DNA from 2 places in the Lysinibacillus sp. FW12 genome. Region 2 is predicted to be linked to the other one. Evidence: riboswitches for the same ligand, from Rfam matches in the RefSeq annotation. Region 2 holds a riboswitch; the other holds the start of a gene.
What was found. A riboswitch is a leader RNA that binds a small molecule or an ion and turns the genes downstream of it on or off. The one in region 2 is predicted to bind cobalamin.
Positions count from the first base shown of each region.

Region 1 (4,104 bases), 1.7 Mb from region 2:
GAAGTGGCAGTTATTGGTGTGCCACATCCACAATGGGGAGAAACGGTGAAGGCGGTTTATTCTGCTAATCAAGAAATTGATGAAAATGCTTTAAAAGAATATTTAGAGGACCATCTTGCGAAGTATAAAATTCCACGCATTTTTGAAAAAGTGAAAGCGCTACCACGAAATGCTTCAGGCAAAATTTTAAAACAATCCTTGAAGGGACAAGAGGTGAGATAGTATGAAAGTTTTACAACAGGAGAAAACGCGGCCGACGAATTTTTTTACAGATGATGAGACGCTCCAAAAAGTGATAGAAATGATGTTAGATCAAGAGTTTTTATCCTACGCAAAGCAAGAGCTAGCGGATTTCGGGGAGCTATGTGCAGGTGATATTGATGCAAGAGCGAAACATACAGATCGACAGGGGGAGCCTCGCCTTCAAAGGTATGATGCTTATGGTGAAGAGATATCAGAGGTTTGGGTCAATGATGGCTACAAAAAAACAATTGAGGAGACATATAATACAGGCATTGTTGGCTACGTGCACAAGGATATTCCGCAGCTAGGGCGCAAAGGAAATTATGTCTATAGCTTTGCGCAAGGCTATTTGCTGTCCCATGCAGAGCCAGGTTTTTATTGTCCTGTGACATTAACAATGGCTACTGCCTATCTATTAGATCATTATGCTGATGACGAAGTTAAACAGCGTTTCTTACCACATGTTTGTGCAACAGGTGATACAGAGTTATATGAAGGAGCAACATTTTTAACTGAACGTCAAGGGGGCTCAGATGTAGGGGCGAATGTTGTGGAAGCGAGAAGGGAAGGCAATGAATTCCGCCTCTATGGTGAAAAATACTTCGCTTCCAATGCCGGTATGTGTGGGGTAGCAATGGTGTTGGCACGTCTAGAAGGTGCACAAGCAGGCTCTAAAGGATTAACCTTATTTGCTGTTCCTTGGCGTAAAGAAGACGGAACGGCAAATCATCTACGTATTCGACGACTAAAAGATAAGTTGGGTGTTCGGGCAGTTCCATCTGGTGAGGTTGAATTTGATGGTGCACTTGCTTATGTTGTAGGTGAACAAAGTAAGGGGATTTATTATATGCTGGAGGCACTGAATCTCTCAAGAATTTGCAATGCCGTAGCATCGATTGGGATTATGCGTCGAGGTTTCTTAGAGGCGAAGCATTATGTGACAAATCGATATGCATTTGGCAAGCCTTTAACACAATACCCAATGATTCAAGATACATTAGGGAAATTTGCAGCTAAGCTACATGTAGAAGTAGCGACCGTTTTTGATCTTATTCAATTATACGATAAAGTAACGAATGGGCATGGAACACAACAAGATGTTATTATGAATCGTTTATATATTGCCATTATGAAAAAGGAAACGGCAGAGCAAGCGGTTCATTATGCTAGTGAAGCAATTGAATTACATGGTGGCAATGGTTATATTGAGGACTTTGTGACACCGCGCTTACTGAGAGATGCTCAAGTGTTGACGGTATGGGAGGGCACGGCTAATATTCTGGCGTTAGAGCTTATTCGGTTAGTGGATAAGTATCAGGTACATGAGCTATTTGTCAGTGAGATGGAAGAACGGTTAGAAAAATTAAAAGATAGCGCTTTGGTGCAAATTGTGAGAGAGCAATTGGTGAAACTAGCTGGGATCTTACAAATTTTTAGTGCTTTAGATGATGCCACGAAAACATTTGAAGCAAAAGATGTTGCAAAGAAAATGGCGCTGTTATATGAAAGTGTCGTAGCAGTTGAATGGGCGCAAAAATTTGGTGGAAAGTATGAAAAGCTTGCGGACGTTTATTTAGAACAGGCATGGTCATTGCGACAAATTGGAGATCAGATGAAAACCGTACAATATTTTTCTGATATTGTATAGAAGCTAGAAGTCGTCTTGAATGGGGGCGACTTTTTTTCGTTTTCATGTATAATAAAATCAACTGAATAGTATAAAGGTTCTTTACTTAAGTAAAGTGAAAAGGGAAAACGGTGTAATTCCGATGCGGTCCCGCCACTGTAAATGTGAGTTTTTTCAAAAGATGCCACTGATGATATTCGGGAAGGCTTGAAAAGACGTAATAAGCATAAGCCAGGAGACCTGCCTTTATAGTATAGACATAACAGCCTACGAGGATAGGGTGGTGGATTTTGTATCAGTTCTTTGGTGCAATGTTAACCCTTCATCATTCGTAGATGAGGGGTCTTATTTGTGTAGGAGAATTTCTGCCCAAATAAAGCACAGATCAACGAAGGAGGATTCACATGAAGAAATTTTGGAAGATAGGATTATCAGCATTTTTAACACTAGGGTTGCTAGCTGCCTGTGGCCAAGAGGAGAAAAACGACAAGTCGTCTAATGAACCGCAAACACAGCAAGAGACATCACAGGTGGACGAAGCAACTTTCCCAATGACCATAACAGATGCCATTGGCAAGGTTATAACACTAGAAGCTCCTCCAGAGAAAATTGTTTCACTTATTCCAAGTAATACTGAAATATTATTTAGCCTTGGTTTAAAAGATGAAATAGTAGGGGTTACAGACAACGATGATTATCCACCAGAGGTAGCTGAAAAGGAAAAGGTTGGTGGTATGGAATACAATATTGAAAAAATTATTGCCCTCAACCCAGATATCGTTTTTTCACATGAATCTAGCATGTCTCTTTCAGAAGCAGCGATTGAACAGCTTGAGTCAGCGGGTGTAAAAGTATTTGTCGTCAATAATGCACAAGATTTTAATGAGACATACACGACGATTGAGCAGCTTGGTCGAGCTACAGGGAAATTGCTAGAGGCTGAAGAAGTTATTGCCAACATGAAGGCAAAGGTAGAAGAAGTGCTGGCCAAAGTAAAAGATGTTGAACCAAAGAAAGTGCTAGTAGAAGCATCTGATGAGCCAGATATCTATACAGCTGGGAATGGTACGTTTATGAACGCGATGCTTGAAATGATCCATGCAGAAAATGTAGCGGCAGATGCTGATGATTGGTATAAAATTGATGCAGAACAAATTATCGCTAAAAATCCAGATGTCATCGTGGTGACATATCACTATGTACCAGATATTTTAACTAAAATACCACAGCGTGCTGGCTTCGATACAATTAATGCTGTGAAAAATAAAGCAATTGTACAAGTAGATGAAAACACAACAAGTCGTCAAGGTCCTCGTTTAGGAGAAGGTCTTGAAGAATTAGCAAAAGCGATCTATCCAGAGGTATTTAAGTGAAAAAAATAGCAGTAGCCTATTTAGTAACAGGCACGCTTCTTCTTATTAGCATCTGGTGTGGCGTAGCAATAGGCTCAGTGCATATTCCATTTGAAGTATTGTGGAATCAGGCGGTTGATGAAACAGCCGCCAATATCTTTTGGAAAATCCGCTTGCCACGTGTATTGTTAGCGGGACTAGTAGGGGCTTCTCTAGCTATTGCAGGAGCTGCCTTTCAAGGTTTGCTAAAAAATCCATTAGCAGATCCATATACACTAGGTGTTTCATCTGGTGCTTCGGTTGGTGCTGTAATGACGATCTTTTTTAGCCTATCTATTCCTATTGTAGGTTTATATGCATTACCCATTTTTAGTATGATTGGCGCTATTATCACGATGGTAGTTGTGATGAGTTTTGCTAGAATGGTAGACCGTTCATTAAAAATGGAGACATTGATATTAACAGGTGTTATTTTTAGTTCATTTTTAGGTTCACTCATTTCTTTAATGATTGCTTTATCTGGTGAAGAGCTACGCCAAGTCGTTGGTTGGTTACTTGGATCTGTATCAATGCGTGGATGGCCATATGTCCAAATGATTATCCCGTTTGTTTTGATTGGCTCACTTATGCTATGGACACAAAGAAGAGAGCTAAATGTTTTATTATATGGTGAAGAGAGAGCGAAACATCTTGGGGTTAATGTAAAGCGGAGTAAGCATTTGATTTTAGCAGGTGGGTCCATGTTAACGGGAGCGGCTGTAGCGGTTTCTGGGACAATTGGTTTTGTAGGCTTAGTTGTGCCGCATATGACAAGAATGATTTGGGGTTCTGATCATCGCCATTTATTGCCATTATCATTTTTAAATGGCGCCACATTACTGA
Region 1 covers NZ_CP139094.1:4,204,057-4,208,160, reverse strand. Annotated here, with positions in the region: gene SJW71_RS21565 (class I adenylate-forming enzyme family protein) at 1-222, shown strand, start outside; gene SJW71_RS21560 (acyl-CoA dehydrogenase family protein) at 224-1,891, shown strand; cobalamin riboswitch at 1,949-2,132, shown strand; gene SJW71_RS21555 (ABC transporter substrate-binding protein) at 2,275-3,243, shown strand; gene SJW71_RS21550 (FecCD family ABC transporter permease) at 3,240-4,104, shown strand, end outside.
Region 1: linked by a shared signal. The riboswitch ahead of SJW71_RS21555 (ABC transporter substrate-binding protein) and the one ahead of SJW71_RS12920 (ABC transporter substrate-binding protein) in region 2 are both predicted to bind cobalamin.

Region 2 (4,104 bases):
ATACGCGTCTCTACATATATTACCTCAGTGCCATCAGGTGATAGCTGGGGATCTGCTACCGATTTTAAGTGATAAAGATCTTCTGGTTGAATTCCTTGTTTCGATGTCATGTTCTTACTCCTTTGGATTTGTAATTTTTATTGCCTTATTACAATACTTCGACACCCTAAGTAATATTCCTGCTATTTAATAGAATCTTTTACTATTTCCCAATATTCAGTGGATTTTGTTCTACGATAAAATTTATAAAAGGGCTCATGAGGACGTGCATACTCCTGATAAAGGCTTATAATTTGTAGCACAAAGCCTTCAATCTGTTCTACCCCTACCCTTTTTGCGAATAATGTGCCAGCCTGTGCCTTTGCCCCCATCGGTATAGCCCCTAAATAAACATCAAAGCTTTCGTTTTGATAAACGAGTCCTATATCATCAAAAGATGGGTTATAGCAGGCAGAGGCACAGCCATTCACGTTAACACGCACTCTCGAAGGGACCTGAATCCTCTCTAACGTATGATAGAGCTGTTCTGTAATATGCACTGCCTCCATTTTTTCACCATCACAAAAATCACATGCCTTCATGACGATACTAGGTCCTGCTGGTGCGATATGTAGACCCGCTTCCTGTAAGGCTTGAACAGCTTGTGCGGCAGCACTCGTCGGGACGGATACTAAAATACTATAAGAAGCCGAATACTTAATTGCCCCCTTTTCTCCAACAATCTCGGCTATTTTTTGAAATTGTGCTGGCGTGTAATGCTTATTAATAATGCCAGGACTGACAGCTAAGCGTGTAAATTCGCCTTGTTGGCTAAGTGTTTCGAAGGTTTGATCTGGTACGTTTTTTTGAAATGCATTCATGGATATCTCTCCTTATGAAAAAGGAGCTAGCAAAAACGCTAGCTCGGATTGTTGTTAGATTAAAAATTTTCAGGATAGAAGCCTTTTGCTAAAATTTCAATCGCCTCTGCTGCTCGAACTCCTTCAGATGCTCCTGATAGCGGAAGAATAACAAAGCGCTCATTTTTAACAGCTTCCATCTCCTTCAATGCGGGATCATTTTTTAAGAATTGAATCTTTTGTTCTGCTGTTGTTTCACCGTAATCAATGACAACCACCACCTCTGGGTTACGGTCTACTGCATCTTCTTTTGATACGGTTGTCCAGCCGGATTCCACATCACCAAAAATATTTTGACCACCAGCGATGGTCACTAGCTCATTCATAAAGTTTTGACCAGCTGTAAAGATATCCTTTTCACCGCTGTCAAACACTAACACACGTAAATTTTCATCATCTTTCGGTAATTTCGACTGTACGTTTTCTACGTCTTTCGTCATTTGCTCAATTAAGGCTTCTCCACGATCCTCCACCCGGAAAATCTTCGCGATATTGCGAATATCAGTGAAAATATCCTCTAATGTCGGCTTTGTCATATTGGAAGCTGTATGTAAATACGTATGAATCCCTAATGCCTCTAGCTCTTCCGGAGTTCCTACGCCCTTTTCACCAAAGCCACTTTTCCAGCCTGCATATAAGAAATCCGCCTCTGCATCAATTACTTGCTCCTTCGTTGGATATTGATCTGAAAGCACAGGGACCTTATCGTAAGCTTCTTGTAATGGCTCATAGATTGTATCATCTAAGTAAGCTGTTCCTACCATGGAATCCTCTAATCCTAATGCCAGCATGATTTCCGTTACATGCTGATTTAAACTAATCGCTTTTTTTGGTGCTTCCTTGTATGTTTGCGTTGTATCATTATTTTCGATCGTTACTTCTGTTGTTGCTGTCTCGGACGGCTCAACCTTTTCACCCTGTTCTGCAGACTCTTTGTTGTCCGTTGCATTACAAGCGCCTAAAACAGCTACTAAGGCAATGACCATGATGAGCCATAAACTATTCCATTTCTTCATGTCCTAATCTCCTTTGTTATGAATATAGTTTTGAGGGCATAAAAAAACCCTCTTGTCGCCAAGAGAGAAGCATAGTGAAAAAATGGTATGGTCACCTTTATCACTATCCCCATCCTCGTGGTTCTTAGTTAACTGTTCATATTGGCAGGTATCCTGGCTTAGGTTCATCATCTATACGCCTTCCCATAGCTACACTACAGTGGCACGTTGTATAGACTCCCCATTTACAGTTGCGGGACAGCATCGGAATTACACCGATTTCCCTTTTAAGCAAATGACAAATGCCATTTGCACCAATACATTTTATAATGGTTAATACTATTGATAGACTAGCAGAAGAAGATTAATCACGCAATGAGGAACATGGCGTGACATCCATAATCCCCATTATATTAGCACTATTTCGACATAAAGACGAACTATTTTACAAGAAATATTTCTACGAGAATTCTGTTACAATGGGAAGATAGCACTGGATAGAAACGAGGATTGGTTATGTACAAAACAATTGGTGTACTTGCCCATGTCGATGCAGGGAAAACAACATTTTCTGAGCAAGTACTTTTTCATACAAATAGTATTCAAGCCCGAGGCCGTGTCGATCACCAGGATACCTTTCTCGATAATCATGAATTAGAGCGCAAGCGTGGCATCACCATATTTGCCGAGCAAGGTCGCATGAACATCGGCGATGATACATACACGTTAATTGATACACCAGGGCATGTCGATTTCTCCCCTGAAATGGAGCGTTCCATTCGAGTCATGGATTACGCCATTATTATTATCAGTGCAGTGGAGGGCGTGCAAGGTCATACAGAAACAGTATGGCAGCTGTTACGTAAATATCATGTCCCAACCTTCTTTTTTATCAATAAAATCGATCGTGAAGGGGCCAACGTAGAGGCAGTCATGAAGCAGCTACGTAAAGATTGCTCACCAGATGTCTTGTTGATCGATGAACCGCTTCGAGCAGATTATCTTTCTAGTAGTATGATGGAATGGCTGGCAGAGCGAGATGAAGAATTACTCGATGCCTTTTTGAATGAATCGTTGGAACATGAACAATGTCTAGCACAGCTAAAGGACATGATTACAAGTGAATGTGCTTTCCCTTGCTTTACAGGCTCGGCCTTAAAGGATGAGGGCATTCAGGAATTTATTGCCCAGCTTCCTTTATTAACCGATACTCATTTTGAACAGGATGCACCGTTTCAGGGAGAGGTTTTTAAAATACGACACGACGGCCACCAGCGTTTAACCTTTATGAAGGCCATGCAGGGGTCCTTACATGTGCGGGATGAATTTACCTTTGGCGAGACAACAGAAAAAATCACAGAAATTCGCCTTTATAATGGCAATCGCTTTGAAACCGTTCAACATGTTGAAGCGGGTGAGATATTTGCTGTTAAAGGGTTAAGTCAGGCAACTATTGGAGACCGCATTGGCAGTACTACACAATCGCAGCCGTACGAGCTCGTCCCAACCTTACAGGCAAAGGTACAATATGAAGGCGACCAACATATTAAAGAAGTGCTACAAATTTTTCGTTTGTTAGAAGCGGAAGAGCCTTCATTGCGTGTTCTCTGGCAGGAAAAATTCCAGGAAATCCACGTGCATATAATGGGCGTTATTCAGCTAGAGGTACTTGTTGAGGTATTACAGAAGCGTTTTTCATTAGTCGTTTCTTTCGGAGAGCCACAAATTTTATACATGGAGACAATTGCGACAACGGTTACAGGCTATGGCCATTTTGAGCCACTCAAGCATTATGCGGAAGTGCATGTATTATTGGAGCCAAATCCACGTGGAACAGGCATAACTTTTAGCAATGCCTGTCATGCGGATGATTTATCAGTAGGTAACCAACGACTTGTTGAAAAGCACTTATTTGAACGGGAGCATCATGGACTACTGACAGGCTTCCCGCTAACCGATGTTCATTTTACGCTGTTGACAGGTCGCGGGCACAATGAACACACATCGGGCGGTGATTTCCGAGAAGCTACTTTCCGAGCGTTACGCCAAGGACTTGAGCAAGCGCAGAATGTCTTACTGGAGCCATACTATCGCTTTAAAATGAAAGCCTCTAATGACTTTATTGGCCGCATGATGACCGACATTCAACAAGCAGCGGGTACATTCGATGACCCAATCTTGACGGAAACAGATGTAGTGCTAACAGGACG
Region 2 covers NZ_CP139094.1:2,510,830-2,514,933, forward strand. Annotated here, with positions in the region: gene SJW71_RS12910 (S9 family peptidase) at 1-110, opposite strand, end outside; gene SJW71_RS12915 (precorrin-3B methylase) at 183-860, opposite strand; gene SJW71_RS12920 (ABC transporter substrate-binding protein) at 920-1,915, opposite strand; cobalamin riboswitch at 2,042-2,228, opposite strand; gene SJW71_RS12925 (GTP-binding protein) at 2,411-4,104, shown strand, end outside.